3 regions of the Pseudoclavibacter sp. RFBJ3 genome follow, and region 2 is predicted to be linked to each of the others. Evidence: predicted binding sites of a transcription regulator. Region 2 holds the regulator's gene; each other region holds the start of a gene.
What was found. The regulator HrcA, encoded in region 2, represses chaperone genes, less so after heat shock. The targets are predictions, from matches to a motif close to TTNGCACTCGNNNNNNNCGAGTGCNAA.
Positions count from the first base shown of each region.

Region 1: groL (chaperonin GroEL) is a predicted target of HrcA. The motif match lies at 5,897-5,923, and genes of this name have one in related genera.
Region 3: groES (co-chaperone GroES) is a predicted target of HrcA. The motif match lies at 3,195-3,221, and genes of this name have one in related genera.

Region 1 is NZ_PSXZ01000009.1:158,042-165,672, reverse strand. Features, by position in the region: gene rlmB (23S rRNA (guanosine(2251)-2'-O)-methyltransferase RlmB) at 1-351, shown strand, start outside; gene C5E07_RS10110 (hypothetical protein) at 431-1,837, opposite strand; gene C5E07_RS10105 (TIGR03943 family putative permease subunit) at 1,827-2,660, opposite strand; gene C5E07_RS10100 (permease) at 2,653-3,705, opposite strand; tRNA gene C5E07_RS10095 (tRNA-Thr) at 3,779-3,854, opposite strand; gene msrB (peptide-methionine (R)-S-oxide reductase MsrB) at 3,935-4,351, opposite strand; gene C5E07_RS10085 (DUF3263 domain-containing protein) at 4,457-4,750, shown strand; gene C5E07_RS10080 (LytR C-terminal domain-containing protein) at 4,755-5,306, shown strand; gene C5E07_RS10075 (cold-shock protein) at 5,539-5,754, shown strand; gene groL (chaperonin GroEL) at 5,968-7,587, shown strand.
Region 2 is NZ_PSXZ01000004.1:246,436-254,066, reverse strand. Features, by position in the region: gene ybeY (rRNA maturation RNase YbeY) at 1-341, opposite strand, end outside; gene C5E07_RS05015 (PhoH family protein) at 338-1,291, opposite strand; gene C5E07_RS05010 (histidine triad nucleotide-binding protein) at 1,380-1,730, opposite strand; gene C5E07_RS05005 (16S rRNA (uracil(1498)-N(3))-methyltransferase) at 1,740-2,510, opposite strand; gene dnaJ (molecular chaperone DnaJ) at 2,512-3,597, opposite strand; gene hrcA (heat-inducible transcriptional repressor HrcA) at 3,686-4,717, opposite strand; gene C5E07_RS04990 (DUF4870 domain-containing protein) at 4,871-5,434, shown strand; gene hemW (radical SAM family heme chaperone HemW) at 5,441-6,652, opposite strand; gene C5E07_RS04980 (TIGR01777 family oxidoreductase) at 6,793-7,631, shown strand, end outside.
Region 3 is NZ_PSXZ01000009.1:301,504-309,134, forward strand. Features, by position in the region: gene C5E07_RS10720 (GuaB3 family IMP dehydrogenase-related protein) at 1-89, opposite strand, end outside; gene guaB (IMP dehydrogenase) at 171-1,676, opposite strand; gene rarD (EamA family transporter RarD) at 1,794-2,732, opposite strand; gene groES (co-chaperone GroES) at 2,866-3,159, opposite strand; gene C5E07_RS10740 (class I SAM-dependent methyltransferase) at 3,298-4,488, shown strand; gene C5E07_RS10745 (hypothetical protein) at 4,519-5,250, opposite strand; gene C5E07_RS10750 (DUF4190 domain-containing protein) at 5,352-6,170, opposite strand; gene C5E07_RS19500 (DUF4190 domain-containing protein) at 6,327-6,950, opposite strand; gene C5E07_RS10760 (hypothetical protein) at 7,093-7,629, opposite strand; gene tsaD (tRNA (adenosine(37)-N6)-threonylcarbamoyltransferase complex transferase subunit TsaD) at 7,626-7,631, opposite strand, start outside.

The DNA.
Region 1 (7,631 bases), on a different contig from region 2:
ACGGCCTCCGCGTGGAAGACCTCTGCCGGCGCCGCAGCGCGTCTGCCCGTCTCCATGGCCTCGAACCTGACGGCCACCATCAAGGCGTACAAGAAGGCCGGCGTCTTCGTCATCGGCCTCGACGGCGACGGCGACGTCTCGCTGCCGTCGCTCGAGCTCGCGACCTCTCCGCTCCTCGTCGTCGTCGGCAGCGAGGGCAAGGGCCTCTCGAGGCTCGTCACCGAGCACTGCGACGCGATCGTCTCCATCCCGATCGACGGGGCGACGGAATCCCTCAACGCTGGCATCGCGACGAGCATCACGATGTACGAGGTCTCGAAGCTGCGGGCCGCCAAGCGCGCCGCCAAGTAGGCGCAGCAACTGCGATCAGATGGGCCTCACCTGCGGGTGGGGCCCATCGTCGTATCTGGTCCCAGGTCGTGGAGACGGGTCAGCGGCACCACGAGGTCAGGAAGCCGGTGAGGCGGCGGAGCTCCGCGCCCGTGGCGATGTCGATGACGGTGGTCGTCGACTGCTTCATGCCGGGAAGCACGGCGTAGCCGTCCGGCCCCTGCGCGCCGAGGCCCGTCTCGACGGCGAGGTACTGGCCGTTGGGGGAGACGCAGATGTCGCGCAGCCACTCGCCGCTGTCGCCGGGGTCGAAGAGCGTGCGCTGGCCGTCGGCGTCGGCGAACTCCACCGTGACGTCGGCGAGCCCGGCCGCCGCATCCGCGACCGCGGAGATCTGGGTTCCCTCCGGGTCGAGCACGCTCGTCTGCGTGAGGTACTGCGTCTCGCTGAGCGTCATCGGAGCCGGGGTGAGCTGCTCAGCGGTCCCCGAGCTCAGATCGAAGAGGGTGTAGCCGCCGACACCGGAGGTCACGGCGGTGGCCGTGCCGGGAACGAAGCCATGGAAGTGCTGCGCTTGGCCGATCGGCTCGGCTGGGGTGCCGGCGAGCACGTTCACGAGGTACAGCTGCTCGTCGAGGGTCTGCGCGATGAGCGCCCCTGTGCGGGGCGCGAACGCCCACGTCGAGACCATGAGCGGTGTGCCGTCGGGGCCTGCCACCTGCTTGGGGCGGAACGACGTGTCGCTCGTGTCGAAGACGAACAGCGAGCGCACCAGCTCGGTCTGCCCGTCGGCGTGCACGCCGTCGACGACGAAGCCGATGAGGCCGCTCGCCGCGTCGGCGGCGAGGCTCGAGAAGCTCCCGGTCGCGTCCACGTTCAGCGGGACAGCCGGTCCGGGCTCAGCGCGGGGCGAGACGCCGACCGTGCCGAGGCCTACGGAGTCCTGTTCGATGACGGCGACGAACGCGTCCGTGAGGGCATACTCCTGGATGCGCGGGGCGGTGAACAGGATGCTCGGCTCACCCCCGCCGGAGACGTTCGTCTCGATGACCCGGTCCTCGAGCGTCCCGCCGGTCGAGATCGCCCCGCGGACGAGTGTCGACACCTCGAGAGGTGGAGTCGTGAACTCGGTCTCGAGGGTCGATGAGACGCCCGTCGAGGAGCTCACGGCATTCGTCACTGTGAGGGTGTAGCTCGTGTCGTAGGCGAGCAGCTGCTCGAACGTCACCGTGATCGTGCCGTTCTCCTCCGTGAGGCTGTAGTCGGCGGCTGGCTCGAGGACGACCTGCGCGGGGTCGATCTCGCGGAGGCGCTGGTTCGGTGTCAGCACGAGGCGCGTGCCCTGCTGCTCGACCGTGCCGATGGCGTTGACCGCCGTCGACGCGACTCGCGGACCCTGCAGGATGTTGCCGACGGCGAGCCCCGCGGCGAGCAGTGCGAGCACGATGACCGCCAGGATGAACGTCCTCCGGAAGCGGCGTCCGCCCGAGGCGAGATCAGTAGACATAGGGGTCGTTCGGCTGGTCGATCGCGGTGATGGTCGTCGGCATGAGTGCGACGCGCTCGGCGCTGGAGGCGCTCGGGTTCGTGACGAACGCGCCGTCGACCTCGACCCAGGAATCGACGGGGTAGCTGCCCTGCCAACCGGGCTGGTGCACGGCGACGCCGACCGGGGCGGCGTCGATCGCGCAGCAGTTCACGACGAAGCGCGCCAGGATGAAGGCGTCCGGCGAGTCCGGGTCCTCGGTCACGAACCCGACGAGCTTCGCGCGTTCGCCGAGCACCTGCTGCTCCCCGTCGCCCTGGCGGAGCATCGCGGCCCAGTCCTTGACGGTGAAGGAGCTGGTGTCGCGGCCCCGGAGCGTCTCGCCCTCCGAGATCGGGGAGTCCACGGTCTGCGCGTTGGCGTTGAGGGAGCGGTTCTCCACCGCCGCGGAGCTGAGCGTCACCGGCGGCGCGATGATGAGCGCCACGAACGCCGTGGCGACGACGACGAGCGTGACGGTCGTCGAGGCGATCACGGCGATGCGCTGACGTGCGCCGAGCCGCGGGCGGCGGTTGCTCCGCCGTGTGGTCGATGTGCCGAGCGCATCCGACTCATGCGAGTGGTCGTGGTCATGTCCGTGGTCGTGGTCGTCGCGACCCGGAGTGACGGCGATGGCCGCGATCGCGAGGACGCCGCCGATGACCGCCATGATCGAGGTGAACACGAAGTAGCGGGGGTGGATGTAGAGCGAGAGACCGCCCGTCATGGAGAGCCACACCGTGGCGACGACGGTGAAGAGCGTGAGCGCGACCCCGCGCCATCTGGAGAGCAGTCGTTCAAGCAATGAGGTTCACTCCGAGTCCGAGGGTGAAGGCCGACAGCGCGACGATGAGGGTGATGCGCGCGAGGACCGCGCTCGTGTAGGTCGTGCGCATGAGCGCGAGCATCTTGACGTCGATCATCGGCCCCATCACGAGGAAGGCCACGATCCCGCCGGGCATGAACGTGCCGACGAAGGACAGGGCGAAGAACGCGTCGACGTTCGCGCAGATCGAGATGACGAAGCCGAGCGTCATGAGCACGAGCACCGAGAGCACGGGATGCTCGCCGAGCGTCGTGAGGAGATCGCGTGAGACGCCGACCTGGATGGCACCCGCGATGGCGGATCCGATGAAGAGCGCGGGGAGCATCGTGGAGGTCTCGGCGCCGAACATCGACGCGCTCGCCCGCAAGCGGTCGCGGACGCCGGAGCGGCCCCCGTGTCCGTGCTTCGCCTCCAGCTCGCAGGTTGCGGCGAAGCTCGGCGTGAGCAGTTCCTGTGGTCTCGGGTGGCGGCTGAACAGGAAGCCGATGACGTTGGCGATGACGAAGCCGCCGATGATGCGGGCGGCCAGGATCCCGTGGTCCCAGCCGAACGCCTGGTACGTCGTGACGATCGTGATGGGGTTCAGGATGGGCGCTGCGAGCAGGAACGTGATCGACTCGGCCGGCGTGAAGCCGCGGAGCACGAGGCCGCGGGCGAGGGGCACGTTGCCGCACTCGCAGACGGGTAGGGCGATGCCGAACAGGGAGATCACGGCGCGTCGGAGCCAGGGGCTCTGCGGCAGGATGCGCATCAGGAAGCCCGGCGGGAGCCAGTGCTGGACGACGATCGAGAGCAGGATGCCGAGCACGATGAACGGCATGGACTCGATGACGACGCTCAAGGAGAGCGTCACGAAGTCGCTGATCGGGCCGAGGGCCGGTGCGTCGTCGAGCGAAGCCGTGAACGTCCTGATCGCGATGAGCGTGAGGATCAGGCCCGCGCCGATGGTCAGTCCGAGCACACCGCGACTTGCGGTCGTGCGCTGAGGGCGCGGTGCGCGCTGCGCAGTCGTGTGCTCGTGCATCCAGCCGAGTATAGTTCGGGCCGCTTTCGGAACACGGAGGCAACGAGGGGCTCGCGCGGGGCGGTGAGGATTCTGGAGCCGACTGCGAGGTTCGAACTCGCGACATCCGCTTTACAAGAGCGGTGCTCTACCAGCTGAGCTAAGTCGGCCTGCTGCAATCGCAGCGGCACCATCATAGCCATGCGGTGCGCGAGGCGCGCACCGCATGGCCACTCGGGTGCTGCGCTCCTTACTCGGAGGGCGTCTCGTCGTCCGGGGTGAAGGAGAGCGAGAGCGAGTTCATGCAGTAGCGGTCGCCCGTCGGGGTGCCGAAGCCATCGGGGAACACGTGCCCGAGGTGGGACCCGCAGTTCGCGCAGCGCACCTCGGTGCGCACCATGCCGAGCGAGCGGTCCTCGAGCAGCTGGACTGCGTCGGGGCGGACCGACTCGTAGAAGCTCGGCCACCCGCATCCGGAGTCGAACTTCGTTCCGGCCTTGAAGAGCTCGGAGCCGCATGCGCGGCAGGTGTACAGTCCGGCGCGCCCCTCTTCGAGGAGCTCTCCCGTGTAGGCCCGCTCAGTGCCTGCCTCGCGCAGCACGTGGTACTCCTGCGGCGTGAGCTCGGCGCGCCACTCGGAATCGGGCTTGTTGACGGCGTAGGACACCGTGCCTCCTGGAGATCGACGAGACCGCTGGGAGCGGTCAGGGAGGAACGAGCATACGCGCGTTGCGTGAGTCCAGTCCGTGAGCCGTGCTCGTACACTTCCTGCATGGAACGGGACGTGGAGCTCAGCGACCTCGAGCGCGCCCTGCTGGATTTCGAAGACCTGAATCCGCGGCAGAACGCAGCGAAGACGGCAGCGATCCGGGATCGCTTCGGCTGGTCGACGACGCAGTACTACCGAAATCTCGCTACGCTCATCGAGACACCAGCTGCGCTCGCTCACCAGCCGATGCTCGTCGGCCGCCTACGGCGTGCGCGCGAGCGGCGGGCGGATGAGCGCCAGCTGCGGCGCGAGCAGCGCATGTCCAGCGCCTCTCCCACCTCAGGACGGATTCGGTAAAAACGTGGACTACCCCAAGGATCGCTTCGACGACATCCCACCCGGCCTCGATAGGCGCGGCGCGCATCGCGCGCCCCGAACCCGTCTCGCCAAGCTCGCCTCGTGGCTCTGGGGCCTGCTGGCCGTCGTCGTCATCGTCGCCGTCGCGGCGGTTGCCATGCAGATCATCAACGGCGCCGTCTCGTTCAGCCCGTCCGCCGAGCCCGAGACCAGCGAGACGCCGGCCGAGGCCGCCCCTGTCGAGGAGGCGCCTGCCGAGGTCGTGCCGCAGCTCGACCCGAACGTCGCCGTCCGCGTGCTCAACGGCACCGAGCTGGCTGGCGTCGCCGGTGGAACGACCACCGAGCTCGCTGACGCCGGCTGGAACGTGACGGAGACGGCGGATGCGCCGACCTCCGACTACGCGACGACCACCGTCTCCTACAACGACCCCGCTCAGGAGGCTGCTGCCCTGGCGCTCGTGCAGTCGCTCGGCGGGGGCACCGCGGTGCTCGATCCGAACGTCGCTGCCGCTGGAACGATCGTCGTCATCGTCGGCCTCGACCTCGCCGGATAGGGGCGAAAGCCCCGGGATTCACCGGGGAATGCGCGCCTTGTGTTCCACGAATGTGAACATCTGGAGACAAAACGTCGCCAGGTGACGTGATCGCGGTTTTCGGCTTCCACGCTCAACAGGTCGCGACCTAGTATCTTGCTCGAGTCCTGGGCACCATCGTTCGTCCCCCTCGCACGCATGCAGGGCTCCGTCGGCTGGCGCTGGCGAGTACTACTGAGCAATGGAGACAAACATGGCGAACGGAACCGTGAAGTGGTTCAACGCTGACAAGGGCTACGGCTTCATCACTGTGGATGCGCTCGACGGCGCTGCTGCACAGGATGTGTTCGTGCACTACAAGGCCATCGAGATGCAGGGCTACCGCGTTCTCGAAGAGGGACAGAAGGTCGAATTCGAGATCGGGGCCGGCGACAAGGGCCCCCAGGCGGAGTCCGTCCGCGCACTCTGATCCCCGACGACAAGCGGCGTCGACCCTCTGTGGGGGTCGGCGCCGTTTTCGGTGCAGGGCGCGGGATCTCCCGTCCTCGTTCGCCCGCAGCGAGAAGGCGTCGGGGCGGCTTGCACTCGACAGGGCCGAGTGCCAATATGGACTTGCACTCGCCTCGTTCGAGTGCCAACCACGAACCTCACGAACCACGTCCGGAAAGGACGCAGTACACATATGTCGAAGATCATTGCTTTTGACGAAGAGGCCCGTCGCGGGCTTGAGCGTGGACTGAACACGCTCGCCGACGCGGTGAAGGTCACGCTCGGCCCACGCGGCCGCAATGTCGTGCTCGAGAAGAAGTGGGGCGCGCCCACGATCACGAACGACGGCGTGTCCATCGCCAAGGAGATCGAGCTGGACGACCCGTTCGAGAAGATCGGTGCCGAGCTCGTCAAGGAGGTCGCGAAGAAGACCGACGACGTCGCCGGTGACGGCACGACGACGGCTACCGTCCTCGCTCAGGCGCTCGTCCGCGAGGGCCTCCGCAACGTCGCAGCAGGCGCAGACCCGATCTCGCTCAAGCGCGGCATCGAGAAGGCCGTCGAGGCCGTCGTCGCCGAGCTGCTCGCATCCGCCAAGGAGGTCGAGACCAAGGAGCAGATCGCTGCCACCGCATCGATCTCGGCTGCTGACGCGCAGATCGGCGAGATCATCGCCGAGGCGATCGACAAGGTCGGCAAGGAAGGCGTCGTCACCGTCGAGGAGTCGAACACGTTCGGCACCACGCTCGAGCTGACCGAGGGCATGCGCTTCGACAAGGGCTACCTCTCGCAGTACTTCGTCACCGACCCCGAGCGCCAGGAAGCCGTCTTCGAAGACGCCTACATCCTGATCGTCAACGGCAAGATCTCCAACATCAAGGACCTCCTTCCTGTTGTCGACAAGGTCATCCAGGCCGGCAAGCAGCTCCTCATCATCGCCGAGGACGTCGAGGGCGAAGCCCTCGCGACGCTCATCGTCAACAAGGTCCGCGGCATCTTCAAGTCGGTTGCCGTCAAGGCTCCCGGCTTCGGCGACCGCCGCAAGGCCCAGCTGCAGGACATCGCCATCCTCACGGGTGGACAGGTCATCAGCGAGGAAGTCGGCCTCAAGCTCGAGAACACGACGCTCGACCTCCTCGGCACGGCCCGCAAGGTCGTCGTGACGAAGGACGAGACGACGATCGTCGAGGGCGCTGGCTCGCCCGAGCAGATCGCCGGCCGCGTCGCCCAGATCCGCGCCGAGATCGAGAACAGCGACAGCGACTACGACCGCGAGAAGCTCCAGGAGCGCCTCGCGAAGCTCGCCGGTGGCGTCGCCGTCATCAAGGCCGGAGCAGCGACCGAGGTCGAGCTCAAGGAGCGCAAGCACCGCATCGAGGACGCAGTCCGCAACGCGAAGGCTGCCGTCGAAGAGGGCATCGTCGCCGGTGGTGGCGTCGCCCTCATCCAGGCTGGCGCACGCGTTCTCGACAAGCTCGAGCTCAAGGGTGACGAAGCGACCGGCGTCAACATCGTCAAGGTCGGCATCCTCGCACCGCTCAAGCAGATCGCGACGAACGCTGGCCTCGAGCCCGGCGTCGTGGCCGAGAAGGTCGCCGGACTCGAAGACGGCTGGGGCCTCAACGCCGCAACCGGCGAGTACGTCAACCTCATCGAGGCTGGAGTGCTCGACCCGGTGAAGGTCACGCGCTCCGCGCTGCTCAACGCAGCTTCGATCGCTGGTCTCTTCCTCACGACCGAGGTCGTCGTCGCTGACAAGCCTGAGAAGGCTGGCGCACCGGCGATGGACCCGGGCGCTGGAATGGACTTCTAAGCACCACGCGCACGACAACAGGCGGGCGGCTCCTCACGGAGCCG
Region 2 (7,631 bases):
GTGAGCAGCAGGAGCTCGTCCATCATGCTGTGCCCGGCGGCCTTCGCCTGGTCGGTCGCGACCTGCGGGCAGAGCACGATGTCTCCGAGCAGTCCAGGAGGCGTCTGCCGATCGACGTTGCCTGGCCGAAGCTCGTCCATCGGGAAGCTGAGCACGTCGGTGGGGCCGGGTTCACCCATCCACTGCACGTGCAGCTCCTCCATGGGGCCGACCTCGACGAGCACGATCGCGAGCTCCGACTCGGCGTGCACGTGCAGCTGGTCGAGCGCGTACGCGGCGACGCGCTGCAGGGCGCCTTCGTCGACCTCGTAGCTGGCCTCGTTGTTGACCTCGATGCTCATCGGCTTGCGTTCCTGTCCTGGCGTCGGTGATCGTCCGCCTGCTTCTTCTGGTCGTACTCGGTGTAGGCGTCGACGATGCGGGCCACGAGGGTGTGCCTGACGACGTCGTCGCTCGTGAGGTGCGAGAAGTGCACCTCGTCGATGCCGCCGAGCACGTGGGTCACGAGCTTCAGTCCCGAGGCCCCCATGGGCAGGTCGAGCTGCGTGATGTCCCCCGTGACGACCATCTTCGATCCGAACCCGAGCCTCGTCAGGAACATCTTCATCTGCTCCGGCGTCGTGTTCTGCGCCTCGTCGAGCACCACGAAGGCGTCGTTGAGCGTGCGCCCGCGCATGTAGGCGAGCGGCGCGACCTCGATCGTCCCGCTCGCCATGAGCTTGACCACGACCTCAGGGTCGAGCATTTCGTTGAGCGCGTCGAAGAGCGGCCGCAGGTAGGGGTCGATCTTGTCGTTGAGGGTCCCTGGCAGGTAGCCGAGGCGCTCGCCGGCTTCGACGGCCGGGCGAGTCAGGATGATCCGCGTGACCTCCTTGCGCTGCAGGGCCTGCACGGCCTTCGCCATCGCGAGGTAGGTCTTGCCCGTTCCGGCGGGCCCGATGCCGAAGACGATCGTGTTGTCGTCGATCGCATCCACGTACTGCTTCTGGCCGAGTGTCTTCGGGCGGATGACCTTGCCACGGGACTGCACGATGGACTGGCCGAGCACGTCCGTTGGGGTCTCCTCGCCACGGTCGATGAGCCGCTGGGAGCGCTCGACCTGAGCTGGCTCGAGGTCGACGCCGCTGCGCGCCATCGCAGTGATCTCGCGCAGGAGCGCCTCGGCTGCGACGACGTCGTCTCGCTCGCCGCTGAAGGTGATCTCGTTCCCGCGCGCGAGCACGCGCACGCGGGGGTGCTCGCGCTCGACGGACTTGAGCAGCCGGTCGCCGGGCCCGAGGAGCCGCACCATGGCGACGCCTTCAACCGTGGTGGTCTGCTCCACGAAATCAGTCCAGGTGCCGGGCTCCCCGGGACCTTGGGACGGTGAATTGTCTTGACTAGGCAAGGGATCCTTCCGAGAGTCCTCCGCCGAGGACGTGGGCGTGTACGTGGAAGACGGTCTGACCTGCTGCCGCCCCCGAGTTGAAGATGAGCCGGAATTCGCTGTCGGTGTGCTGATCGGCGAGCCCCTGGGCGACCGCGATGACCTCGGCGAGCAGTGCCGGGTCGCCTGCCGCGAGCTGGGCGACGTTCGCGTACTCCTGGGTCTTGGGCACCACAAGAAGGTGCACGGGCGCCTTCGGGCTGATGTCCTTGAAGGCGATGACCCGCTCGGACTCGAACACGATGTCGGCTGGGATCTCGCGGTTGATGATGCGCGTGAAGATGGACGGCTCTGAACTCGACATGAGACCAGCCTACGACTCGGCACTCGCGCGGGACCGAGAGTCCCACGTGCCGCTCAGCGCCAGGATCGCCGCGATCGCGGCGGGAGCCGCACTCGAGGTTCGAAGAACGCCAGCGCCGAGGTGCACGCGCCTGGCGCCGGCAGCCTCGAAGGCCTCGAATTCGCTCTCGTCGATGCCGCCCTCTGGCCCGACGACGAGCGTCAGCCCGGAAGCGCCTGCCGGGACCTGCTCGACGAGGGCCTGGCGCAGCGAGGTGTCGCCGAGCGGGTCGAGGACCAGCATCGGCGCGTGACCGGCGAGCGTTGCGACCTCACCCGTCGAGTGCAGCGGGGCCACATCCGGGACCCACGCGGCGAGGCTCTGCTTGCTGGCCTCCCTGGCGATGGATGCCCACCGCTCACGGCCCTTCTCGGCCTTCTGGTCCCAGCGGCTCACGCTGCGCTTCGCCTGCCATGGCACGAACGCCGCGGCTCCGAGCTCCGTCGCGACCTGCACGGCGAGGTCGTCTCGCCCGCCCTTCGCGAGTGCCTGGACAACCGTGACACGCGGAGCCGACTGCGCCACTCGCCGCGCGGCGAGGACCGTGACGAGTGCGCGGTCGCGCTCACTCAGAGCGAGCTCGCCGTCGACCACGAAGCCGCGCCCGTCGCCGAGCTGCACACGTTCGCCCACTCGCATCCGCGCGACCGCCATGTGCTTGGCTTCCGCGCCGCGCACCTCGACGACGCCGCCGACGCGCAGCGCCTCGTCGAGGTCCTCGACGAGGTAGAGCCACGCCACGTCAGCGACCGAAACGGTCGCGGAGCTTCGAGAACATCCCCTGCTTCTCCCGCGCGAGGCGAGGGGCCTCGTGGCGATGACGGGCAGCGAACTCCTCGATCAGCTTGCGCGACCTGCCGTCGAGCTTCGCCGGGGTCACGACCTGGACGGCGATGTCGAGGTCGCCGCGATGCGTCGAGCGAAGCCGCGTGATGCCCCGACCTCGAACGGTCAGCACCTCACCCGACTGCACGCCCGCGGGGATCTGCAGGTCGACGTCGCCGTCGAGCGCACCGACCGTGGTCGAGGTGCCCAGGATCGCGTCGGCCATCGACACCTCGACGACGCACTGGAGGTCATCGCCGTCTCGCGAGAAGACCTCGTGCGGGCGCACGCGGATCTCGAGGTAGAGGTCGCCGTTCGCTCCCCCTGCTGGTCCGGCTTCGCCCCGACCGGGAAGGTGGATGCGCAGCCCGGAGTCCACACCGGACGGGATGTCGACCGGGATGCTCACGTTCGATCGGACGCGCCCCTGGCCGTGGCACGTGTCGCACGGGTGCTCGATGACTGTGCCGTAGCCGCGGCACTGCGCGCACGGCTGGTTCGTGACGACCATGCCGAGGATGGAGCGCACCTGTCGCTGCACGGACCCGGCCCCACCGCATGCCGAGCACGTCGTCGGCGAGGTCCCTGGCGCGCAGCAGGTGCCCTGGCAGTTCTCGCAGGCGATCGCCGTCGTGACCTCGAGGTCCCGGTGCGTGCCGAACATGACCTCGTCGAGGTCGAGTTCGACGCGCACGAGCGCGTCCTGGCCGCGTTCCGCGCGCGAGCGGGGTCCGCGGGAGCCCTGCTGGCCGAAGAAGGTCTCGAAGATGTCGCCGAAGCCGCCGAAGGACTGCCCATCTGGGCCGCCCTGGTCGTACTGCCGGCGCCGCTCGGGGTCGATGAGCGTGTCGTAGGCGTGCGTGACGGACTTGAAGCGCTCCGCGGCATCTTCGGACGGGTTGACGTCCGGGTGCAGCTGGCGTGCCAGCTTGCGGTAGGCCTTCTTGATCTCGTCCTGGGACGCCTCACGGCTCACGCCGAGCACGTCGTAGTGGTCTGCCAAGAGTGGCGACTCCTTCTTTGCATCTGTGTGTGTCACGCCTGCGTTGTCAGGCGCCGGGTGCATCCGCCGAGTGATCTGGCGGTGTGGGTCAGTCGTCCGAGTGCTGCTCGTCGAGCACCCGTGACAGGTAACTCGCAACCACTCGAACGGCCTGGATATTCCTCGGGTAGTCCATTCTCGTCGGCCCGACGACGCCGAGACGCGCGTCGCTCCCGGAGCTGCGGTAGCCGCTCGTCAAGATAGCCGTCTCGCCGAGGCCCAGGTCGACGTTCTCCTGGCCGATGCTGACCGAGTAGGCCTCGGGGCTGGAGTGGAGCTCGTCGAGCAGCCGCAGGAGGACCACCTGCTCCTCGATGGCCTCGAGGACGGGCAGGATGCTCGAGGGGAAGTCACGTTCGGTCCGGGCGAGGTTCGCGGTGCCCGCCATGACGAGGCGCTCCTGGCGGTGCGCCAGGACGAGCTCGAGCAGGTTGGCGATGACGGGCGCGAAGAGCTCCGCGTCTCGCTCCCCCATGATGCCGCTGACATCCCTGAGCTCCGTCGAAGCGCGCGCGACCGTCTTCCCGACGAGGCGGCCGGCCAGCCGGTCCCGGAGCACATGCAGCTGCTCGACGCTCACCTCGGCACGCAGATGCCCGATGCGCTGCTCGACGCGGCCCGAGTCGGTGATGAGGACCGTGAGGACGCGCATGCTCGACAGCAGGACGAACTCGACGTGCTGGATGGCGGCGTTCGCGAGCGAGGGGTACTGCGCGATCGCGACGGAGTTGGTGAGCTGCGCTAGCAGTCGCACCGACCGTCCGAGCACCTCGTCGACGTCGTCGCTGCCCTCGATGAACGTCTCGATCGCCCGACGCTGCGCCCCGGAGAGCGGCCTGAACTCGGCGAGCCGGTCGACGAAGAGTCGGTAGCCCTTGTCGGTCGGGATGCGCCCGGAGGACGTGTGCGGGGCGACGATGAGCTCGGCGTCTTCGAGCTGTGCCATGTCGTTGCGGATGGTGGCCGCGGAGACGCCGAAATCGTGACGGTCTGCGATCGACTTGGAGCCCACCGGCTCACGACTCGTGACGTAGTCGGTGACGATGACGCGGAGCACCTGCATGCTTCTGTCTGAAACCACGATGCTCCTCCCTCGACGAGCTGCTGCGAGTCGGACTGGCACTCCGAACCTGAGACTGCCAATCCTACCGCTTTCCGCTCGCGCCACCAGCAGGATGCCAGGCCCTCGGAGGGCACGCGCAGTAGCGTGGGCGAAACCGACGAGAGGAACCCCGTGTCAGATCAGAACGCACCGACCCCGCCGCCAGGACACCAGGATCAGCCTCGGCAGCCGCCATACGACCGGCCGGGACCCTACGGGCAGCAGCCACCGTACGGGCAGCAGGCTCCCCACGGTCAGCAGGTCCCGTACGGACAGCAGGCTCCCTACGGGCACCCGCAGGGCGGGCAGTACCAGCAGTCGGGCCCGCAGAATGGGACAGAACCGCCCCTGACCCGAGACGGCGACCGCCTCGTCGGAACCTTCGATCACCTGCTCAACATCGTCGCCCCGGCCGTCGGGCCGCTCATCCTCTGGCTCGTCACGCGGCGGAGGGGGCCTCTCGCCGACAGCGAGGGCCGGGAGGCGCTCAACTTCGGCATCACCGTTGCGATCGTGTACCTCGGCATCGGCGTCATCTCGCTGCTCTCGCTGATCGGCGGCCCGCTGGCGCTGATCGTCCCGCTCCTCTACCCGCTGCTCTGGGTTGCCGTCGTCGTCTACGCCATTCTCGGCGCGGTCCAGGCGAACAAGGGTCTCCCCTACCGGTACCCGGTCACCTTCCGGTTCGTGAGCTGAGCCGGCTCAGGCGGCGATTCGGCGCACGATCGCGTCTGCCATGAGCCGACCGCGGAGCGTCGGGACGAGCCTGCCCTTCAGCGCGGCCCTCCCGTCGACGAGCGACTCGGCGATGAGCTCGGCGACGACGCTGGAGTCGTCCAGCTCGGAGATCGCGAGGCCCTCCCGCAGACGCGAGCCGAGCATGATCCGCTCGAAGCGCTTCGTCTCCTCGTCGAGCACTTCGCGCCCCATGGCCGGGGTGATGCCCTCAGCAAGCCTCGATGCGTAGGCGCTCGGATGCTTGGCGTTCCACCAGCGCACGCCACCCACGTGGCTGTGCGCGCCTGGCCCGAATCCCCACCAGTCCGCATCTCGCCAGTAGGAGAGGTTGTGGCGAGACGCGTGCTTGCCGTCGAGCGACCAGTTGCTGACCTCGTACCACTCGAACCCGGCCGCTGAGAGTCGCTCATCTGCGAGCTCGTACATGTCGGCCTGCAGGTCGTCGTCCACAGCGGGCACCTCGCCGCGGCGGATCTGCCTGGCCAGCTTCGTGCCCTCCTCGATGATGAGCGCATACGCGCTCACGTGCAGCGGCTCCTGCGCCAGCGCCATGTCGAGCGATCGGCGCCAGTCGTCGATGGACTCGCCGGGAGTGCCGTAGATCAGGTCGAGGCTCGGCTCGAGCCCGACTCGCTTCGCTGCGGCGACCACGATAGGGATGCGTGCCGGATCGTGGGTGCGCTCGAGAACGCTGAGGACGTGCGGGACGGCGGACTGCATCCCGAAGCTGACTCGGGTCACTCCAGCAGCCCGGAGCTCGGCGAGCTCACGCTCGCCGACCGAGTCGGGGTTCGCCTCGACGGTGACCTCCGCGTCTGGGGCGAGGCCCCAGCGACTGCGCACTCCCTCGAGCATCGCCGCAAGGTCGCTGACGGGCAGGAGAGTCGGCGTTCCGCCACCGAAGAAGACGGTGGATACCTCGCGAGGGGCACCGCTCAGCACCCGCTCGGCGATCACCATCTCCTTCTCCACCTCGCCGGCATAGCTGGAACGCGAGACCCCTCCGAGCTCCTCCGCCGTGTAGGTGTTGAAGTCGCAGTAGCCGCACCGCACGCGGCAGAAGGGCACGTGGATGTAGACGCCGAAGTCTCGTGACTCGGCGCCGACCAGTGCCTGGCCGGGGAGCTCTCCGCTCGGCGGCACCGGCTCGCCGAGCGGCAGCGCGCTAGGCGCCAAGATGGCCGTTCGGCTGGGCCGTGTTCGGGGCGAGGTTCACGTGATGCACCCGCACAGCCTAGGCGCAATCAGGCGCGCGATCAGCCGAGCACGGCCCCGCGTTGCGCTCGCGCCCAACTGACACGACTACCTTCGAGGTCATGAGCACTCAGGCGACCTCCCCAAAGCACGTTCTCGTCTCCGGCGCATCCGGAATGATCGGCCACCGTCTCATCGAGGAACTGCACGCGCACGGCCACCGCGTCACGCGGCTCGTCAGGCGCGACCCGAAGGACGCCAGCGAGTTCCGGTGGAACCCCGCCCAGCGAACCCTGGACGCGAGGGTCCTCGACGGCGTGGATGCAGTCGTGAACCTCTCCGGGTCACCGCTCAGCAAGCTGCCGTGGACCTACAACGTGAAGAAGGAGATCCTTCGCTCCCGCGTCAACGCGACGCTCACGATCACCGGTGCCATGGCGGCCTCCTCCACGCCCCCGGCGCTCCTCATCAACGGTTCCGCGTCGGGCGCGTACGGCGACCGGCCGGGGCAGGTACTCGACGAGGACTCGGCACTGCCCGAGACCGACGAGTTCCTCCCGCGTGTCGTCGACCGCTGGGAGCGCGCGGCTCAGACAGCCCCGGACGGCACCAGGGTCGTCCTCGCCCGCACCGGTCTCGTCCTGGGGCGCGGCGGTGTCCTGACCGTCCTGAAGACCCTGGCAAGCGTCGGGTTGCTCTCGCAGCTGGGTGACGGCACGCAGCACTGGCCGTGGGTGAGCCTGCGCGACGAAGTGCGCGCGCTCCGCTTCCTGCTCGAGTCCGACGACGCGCAGGGGCCCTACAACCTGGTCGGCCCCACACCCGCGACCGCCGACGAGATCCAGCAGCAGCTGGCCGACGAGCTGGGGCGCCCCTACAAGCTCAAGGCGCCATCGACGCTCATCGATCTCACCCTCCAGAAGGCGGGCCGTGAGCTGTTCCTCGCCGACCAGCAGATCCG
Region 3 (7,631 bases), on a different contig from region 2:
CGGGTTCGCCGCGATGGCACGATGGCCACATCGTCGAAGGAGTACACGCGGCGGGCTCGCTTTGCGCGGCCGATCTCGATCTCAGTCACCTGCCTAGCCTAGCCCTCCACGGTGCTCGCTGCTGCGGCGCGGCGGCGGGGAGACCCCGACCCGCCGCGCCGATCAGACTGCTAGCGACGGTAGTTGGGGGCTTCCGAGACCATCTGCACATCGTGCGGGTGCGACTCCTTCAGCCCTGCCGGGGTGATCCGCACGAAGCGGCCCTTCTCCTTGAGCTCCGCGACGGTGCGAGCGCCGACGTAGAACATCGACTGGCGCAGGCCGCCCGTGAGCTGGAACACCGACTGGCGGATCGAGCCGCGGTACGCGACCTTGCCCTCGATCCCCTCGGCGATGAGCTCGTCATCGCTCGGCACGTCCGCCTGGAAGTAGCGGTCCTTCGAGTACGAGGTGCGCTCGCCGCGCGACTGCAGGGCGCCGAGCGATCCCATGCCGCGGTAGCTCTTGAACTGCTTGCCGTTGACGAAGATGAGGTCGCCCGGCGACTCGTCGGTGCCCGCGAGCAGCGATCCGACCATGACTGCGGATGCGCCGGCGACAAGCGCCTTCGCGATCTCGCCCGAGTACTGCAGGCCGCCGTCCGCGATGACCGGCACGCCAGCCGGGGTCGCGGCGAGCGACGCCTCGTAGACGGCCGTGATCTGGGGGACGCCGACTCCCGCGACGATGCGCGTCGTGCAGATGGAGCCAGGACCGACGCCGACCTTGACGGCGTCAGCACCCGCATCCACGAGCGCCTGGGCGCCCTCGCGGGTCGCGACGTTGCCGCCGACGACCTGCACGTGGCCCATGACCGGGTCGCTCTTGAGGCGGCGGATCATGTCGAGCACGCCGGCCGACTGGCCGTTCGCCGTGTCGACGACGAGGACGTCGACACCGGCAGCCACGAGGCGCTCCGCGCGCTCCCAGCCGTCGCCGAAGAAGCCGATCGCCGCGCCGACGCGCAGGCGCCCGGCGTCGTCCTTCGTCGCGTTCGGGTACTTGTCGCTCTTGTCGAAGTCCTTCACCGTGATGAGGCCGGCGAGCTTGCCCTCGTCGTCGATGAGCGGCAGCTTCTCGATGCGGTGCTTGCCGAGGAGCTTGTAGGCGTCGTCACCGGAGATCCCGACGGGACCGGTCACGAGGCCCTCGCCCGTCATGACCTCGTGCACGCGGGTCGTGCGCTTCTCCGACTCGGGAACGAAGCGCATGTCCCGGTTGGAGATGATGCCGACGAGCTTGCCCGTCTCCTCGTCGACGACCGGCAGGCCGGAGACGCGGTACTGCCCGCAGATCTCATCGACCTCCGCGACCGTCGCGTTGGGAGTCGTCGTCACCGGATTCGTCACCATGCCGGACTCGGAGCGCTTCACGCGATCGACCATCTCGACCTGGTCGTCGATCGACAGGTTGCGGTGCAGGATGCCCATGCCACCCTGGCGCGCCATGGCGATCGCCATGCGGGCCTCCGTGACCGTGTCCATCGCCGCCGAGACGAGCGGGACGCGCAGGGTGATGCCGCGCGTCAGCCGTGTCGTCGTGTCGACCTCAGACGGGATGACGTCGGTGTGCCCGGGAAGCAGCAGCACATCGTCGTAGGTCAATCCGGTGAAGCCAAAGGGGTCCGACTCGGTCATTACGCTCCAGGAGGTATCTGGGATGCGCCGTTCGGCGGCATCCTCGTGCATCGGGAAACAGCTCAGTGGTGATGGAACAGCGAGGACCCCGGACGCATTCCCGGGACCCTCAGCTCATCAGCCTCGTGTCGGTGGACCGAGTTCGTCCGCGACCGAGGGAATCTTGGCGCCAAGTCTAGCCGTGCGCACGAGGTCGATCGTGAAGAGGATGAGGGCGACCCAGACGATCGCGAACCCGATCCAGCGCTCGAGCGGCATGGGCTCTGAGAAGACCGCCACGGCGAGCACGAACTGCAGGATCGGCGCGATGTACTGCATGAGTCCGAGCTCGATGAGGCGCAGCCTCCTGGCGGCCGCCGCGAACAGCAGAAGCGGCACGCTCGTGACGACGCCCGCGAAGAGCAGGACGCCCGTGTTGACCGCCGACACGGAGCCGAAGGTGATGCCGCCGCCGAAGAGCACCGTCCAGAGCAGGCAGATCGCGCCGATGGGCATGATGAGCGTCGTCTCGACCGCCAGTCCGGAGAGCGCATCCGCCTGGACCCCCACCCGCTTCTTCACGAGCCCATACAGCCCGAAGGTCATGGCGACGCCCAGGCCGAGCCACGGGATGCGGCCGTAGCCGAGCGAGATCACGAGCACGGCGAGGAGAGAGAGCCCGACGGCGACCCACTGCAGGGGCCTGAGCTTCTCGCGGAGGAAGACCAGCCCGAGCGCGACGGACACGATCGGGTTGAGGAAGTAGCCGAGCGCGGCGTCGAGGGTGTGGCCTGTCGCGACCGCCTGCACGTAGAACAGCCAGTTCGCCGACACCAGGACCCCGGCGATGCCGAGGCCGAGCACGACCCGCTTCTTCGAGATGAGCTCCCGGAACGGACGCCAGGCCCGCATGACGAGCACGCCGAGCAGGCAGAACACGACGCTCAGGATGATGCGCCACGCGATGAGCTCCACGGGCGTCGTGGGAGCGGTCGCCACGACGTAGAGGGGCATGAAGCCCCAGAGCGCGTACGCGCTGAACGCCAGCCAGAGGCCGGACCGAGGAGATTCCGTCACCTCGAGATCGTACGCCCGACGTCGGGCCCCTGGAACACGAATGGCGCCCGACCCCGAGGGGTGGGCGCCATGCGCGATGCTGCTCCTGCAGATGAGACCGCCCGAACCGGCTCGGCCTCAGGAGGTCAGGAGACTAGACGATCTTCGCGAGGATGTCGCGAGCGGAGAGCACAAGGAGCTCCTCGCCGCCGTACTTGACCTCGGTTCCGCCGTACTTGGAGTAGATGACCTTGTCGCCGACCACGAGGTCGAGCGGCACGCGGTTTCCGTTGTCATCGATGCGGCCGGGGCCGACTGCGACGACTTCGCCCTCCTGGGGCTTCTCCTTGGCGGTGTCCGGAATCACAAGACCCGAAGCCGTGGTCTGCTCGGCTTCGACCTGCTTGATGACGATGCGATCCTCGAGCGGCTGGATGTTCACCGACACGGTTGACCTCTTTCTCAGCGATAGGAAGTTCAGAATTAGCACCCTCCCCATGAGAGTGCTAACTCAGAGTGTAGGGGCCAGGCGGCGACGACTGCAACGCGGCGACGTCTCGTGGCGTACGCCGGTAGCGTAGTGCTGGTGCAACGCGACGAACTCCTGGCCCTCCTCACACCGGAGGCGATGACCCTGCTCGACGACGCGCCGCCCGTCGAGTCGGCGGGAGACGCGCTCGCCCTGGTGACGAGGCTGCGCGCGGCAGGAGGGTCCGCGGACGTCGTCGCCGCCGTCGTCACGCAGGCGAAGCTCCGGCGGCGGGCATCCGCCAAGTTCGGCCCGTTCGCCGAGCGGATGCTCTTCACCGACGCTGGCCTGCAGCAGGCGACGCGTCTGCAAGTCGCGGCGCACCACGCGAACCGGTTCAGGCAGGCCGGCGCCGTGAGCGTGGCCGACCTCGGCTGCGGGATCGGCGCGGACTCCATGGCTTTCGCATCGCTCGGGCTCGAGGTCACCGCGTTCGACGTCGACGAGGTCACGGCTGCTATCGCGGCCCACAACCTGGCCCCGTTTCCGAACGCGCAGGTCAGGCACGACCGCGCCGAGGAGGTGGACCTGGATGCCTTCGATGCGCTCTGGTTCGACCCGGCCCGCAGGACAACAAACGGCGGGAGCACGGCACGCCACTTCGATCCGGCGGATTGGAGCCCATCCCTCGACTTCGTCTTCGCCGCAGGCCGCGAGCGCCCGACGGGCATCAAGCTGGGACCGGGGATCGACCACGCGTACCTCCCGGAGGACGCGGAGACGCAGTGGGTGTCCTCCAACGGCGACCTCGTCGAGGCGACGGTATGGATGCACGGCACGGCGAGGGCGGGCATCCGCCGCTCGGCTCTCGTGATCAGCAGGCATGGCACCGCCGAGCTGACGACAGGCGAGGACGTCCGGGACGCGGACGTCGCGGCGCTGGGCGCCGTGCTCTACGAGCCGGACGCGGCGATCATCCGCGCTCGCCTCATCGGCGACCTCGCACGGTCGCTCGAAGCGTCGATGATCTCAGAGAGCATCGCGTGGATGACCGCCGAGCACTTCACGCCGACGCCGTTCGCGAGCGCGTTCTCGGTCCGAGAGGTGCTGCCCCTGCATGCATCGTCGCTCAAGGGCGAGCTGCGGAAGCGAGGCATCGGCGTGCTCGAGATCAAGAAACGGGGGGTCGACATCGACCCTGCGGAGTTCAGGCGGAAGCTCTCGCTCAAGGGAGACGCGTCCGCGGTGCTCATCCTCACGAGGATCGGCGACAAGCGCGTCGCCATCCTCGCCGATCGGCTCAGCTGAGGCCAGCCGAGCCGTCGGCGGGTCTCGTGCCTAGACGACCAGCACCACGACCAGCGTCACGATGGCGAGCAGGACCGCGAGGCCACCCGCCACGAGGCCCACGACGGCAAGGGTGCGTCCGAGGCCCTTCGGGGCGCGAAGCCCGGCGATTCCGAGCCCGACGGCGCCGAGACCGAGCACCAGGGCCACGATGTACGCCCACCCGGGAAGCAGGAGGAGAAGCAGCGAGAGCGCGCCGAGCGCCACGCCGATGATCCCGAGCACCGGCGCAGGAGCCTTCGGCTGCTGGCCGTATCCCTGCACGCCGAACTGCTGGCCGGGCTGCTGCCCGAACTGTCCCTGCTGCGGAGCACCGTGCTGCGGCTGCCCGTACTGCCCCTGCTGCGGGGCGCCGTACTGGGGCTGCCCGAACTGATCCTGGTGCGGGGCACCGTACTGCGGCTGCCCGAACTGGTTCTGCTGCGGCTGGCCATAGCCCTGCTGCGCAGGAGCCTGCTGCTGACCGGACGGCTGCTGAGCGCCATAGCCAGAGTACCCAGGCTGCTGCTGGCCGTAACCGCCGTCAGCCGGGCCATACCCGGGCTGCTGCTGGCCGTACTGCTGATCGTTCTGCTGCCCGTACTGCGGCTGAGACTGCCCGTACGACCCCTGGCCGTACTGGCCCTGGCCGGGCTGCTGCGCGCCGAAAGGGGGCTGGCCGGTCTGCGACTGGCCGTTCTGGTGGGGCTGCTGCGGGTACTGGGGGCCGTTCGGGTCAGACATGGTGTCCTTCTCAGTCGTCGACAAGGCTGCAGGTGCTGAACAAGCTTAGAGTGCGGGCGGATGCATCCACCCGCACTCCTGCCAGTTCTTGCAGCGGGTGATCAGTATCCGTAAGACGACATGTCGCCGATGAACATGGCGGCGACGACGATGCCGATGATCGCCACGATCACCGACAGCACGATGGCTGCGATCGAGACCCAGAGGCCCCAGACGCGCAGCGGGCCGGCCTGCGGCTCCCGCGACTTGGCCATGATGGCGCAGACCAGACCTGCGATACCGAGGGGAAGCCCGAGGAACGCCGTGACGAAGGTGAGCAGGATACCCGCACCGCCGAGGGAAAGCGCGACGATGCTGAGCGTGCGCTTGGGAGCAGCGGACTGCGCCGGGTAACCGGGCGTCGCGTATCCCTGCGGCGCCCCATAGCCCTGCGGCTGCCCCTGCGACTGCGGAGCGCCGTATGCCGGAGCTGCGCCGGCGGGAGCCTGGCTCGCGGATGGAGCCTGACCGTAGGGAGCTGCGCCCGGTGCCGCGGCTGGCTCGCTCGGCGGCGTGTAGCTCACCGAACCGGATGCTGCGGGCGGCGTGGAGCCGCTGCCGGATGACGAGGGAGCCGAGTAGTCGGTGCCGGATGCCGAAGGCGCCGAGTAGTCGGAGCCAGAGCCAGGCGCGGCCGGTGGCGTGTACCCGCTGCCCGATGATGTGGGTGCGGAGGAGTCGGAGTACGGGGCGGCCGGGGTCGAAGCGTCGGTGCCCGAGACGGAGGGCGGCGTGGAGTCGGTGCCGGTGGCTGCCGGGGCGGAGTAGTCGACCGACTCAGCAGGCGGCGTGTAGGCGGCCGGTGCCTCGTACTGGGGAGGTGTGCTGTCGTCCTCCGGGAGCCGTGGCTTGTCACCTGGGGTTGCGTTGCTGTCGCTCATTGCGGAGCTCCTTCCGGTTCAGCCGATTTCGCGGCGGTTGAGGCTGGTGTTCACGTGCGTGGAGCAAGCGGCGACGCCTTCAGTGGCGCACGCCCATGTCCTAGGTTCCCAGGGTTTGACTGGGAACCGTCACACAAGGTTCAGGAAAGACCACGCTCAGTAAGAGCTGAGGCCTCCGAGCAGTCCGATTCCCCCGAAGAAGAGGAGGGCGAGGACAAGCAGGAGCAGGAGCCCGAAGACCGAGATGAAGCCGAGCACGATGGCGGTGATGGCGAGCGCCCGTCCGCGCGGCTCGCGACGCAGCGCGATGAAGCCGCACACGATGCCAGCGATCCCGACCATCCACCAGACGAACTGGAGGATGGGGATCAGCGAGACGAAGAACGACCCTCCGCTCAGACACAGGGCCACGACGCTCAAGGTCAGCGTCCCGGCACCGGCCGGTCGAGGTGCCGTGTACGGCGCCTGGACGTAGGGCGTCACCGGATAGGCGAGGTGCTGCGAGGGGGCCGCCTGCGCCGCGTTGCCGCCAGGGCCCCAGCTGTCGCTCGGCGCGGTGTGGCCGTAGCCGGCGTCCTGGCCGTAGCCCGAATCCTGGCCGTAGCCGAAACCCTGCCCGTAGCCCGGATCCTGCCGGTAGCCCGAGTCGTGCCCGGAGCCGTTCCCGTTGCCGGCCCCGGGGGTGTCGCCTCGCGCTTCCCACGGCTCGCCGACGGGCTGCGCGGCGACGTTCGGGGCCGGTATCCGCTCGACGGGGCCATCTGGTGTCGACCAGGTCATGTCCGCTCCTTTCGAGAGGTGATGAGATGCTCCAACGTTACGGCGACCTGCTCAACGGCACGTCATCCCCATGGCCTCGGCCTCGTCATCCCGCAGGATGACTTCCAACCTCGCGGGGCACGGCGGTTGCTGGAGCGCGGACTCAGGCGACGACGAAGGCGAAGCCAATACAGCCCGCGACCGCCGCCACAGCGAGCACGAGCGCGAGCACCCAACCGCGGTGGCGCCGCCCCAGCACCGCGAGCAGGAGTGCGACCGCGCCGAGACTCGCCCCGAGGTACAGGGGCCAGAGCGGCGAGGGGGTCACGGATGCGGAGAGGGCGAGCGCCAGGGCTGCCGCGGCAAGCGAGAGCAGCACGGAGACGATGACCGCGAGGCGACTGAGCCCGAGCGCAGGAGGCGCCGGTGCCGTCGCGGCGCGAGCGGACGCAGGAGCCATCGCGGTCTCCTGCACGTGCGCGACGGCCGGGTCGATGTCCCGGTCGTTCTCCGGACTCCGGCGCTCCTCGGACCGGGGCGCAGAGCTCTCCACGGCCGGAGCCGACTTCTCCTCACCCCGCGAGCGCGGGGTGAGAGCCGAGTAGGCGGCGTTGCTGGTGTCATCGACCGGGGTGCGGTCGATCGGGGGAAGCTCCACGGGCTTGCGCGGCGGCAGCTTCGGCTGATCGGGTGCTGTCATCG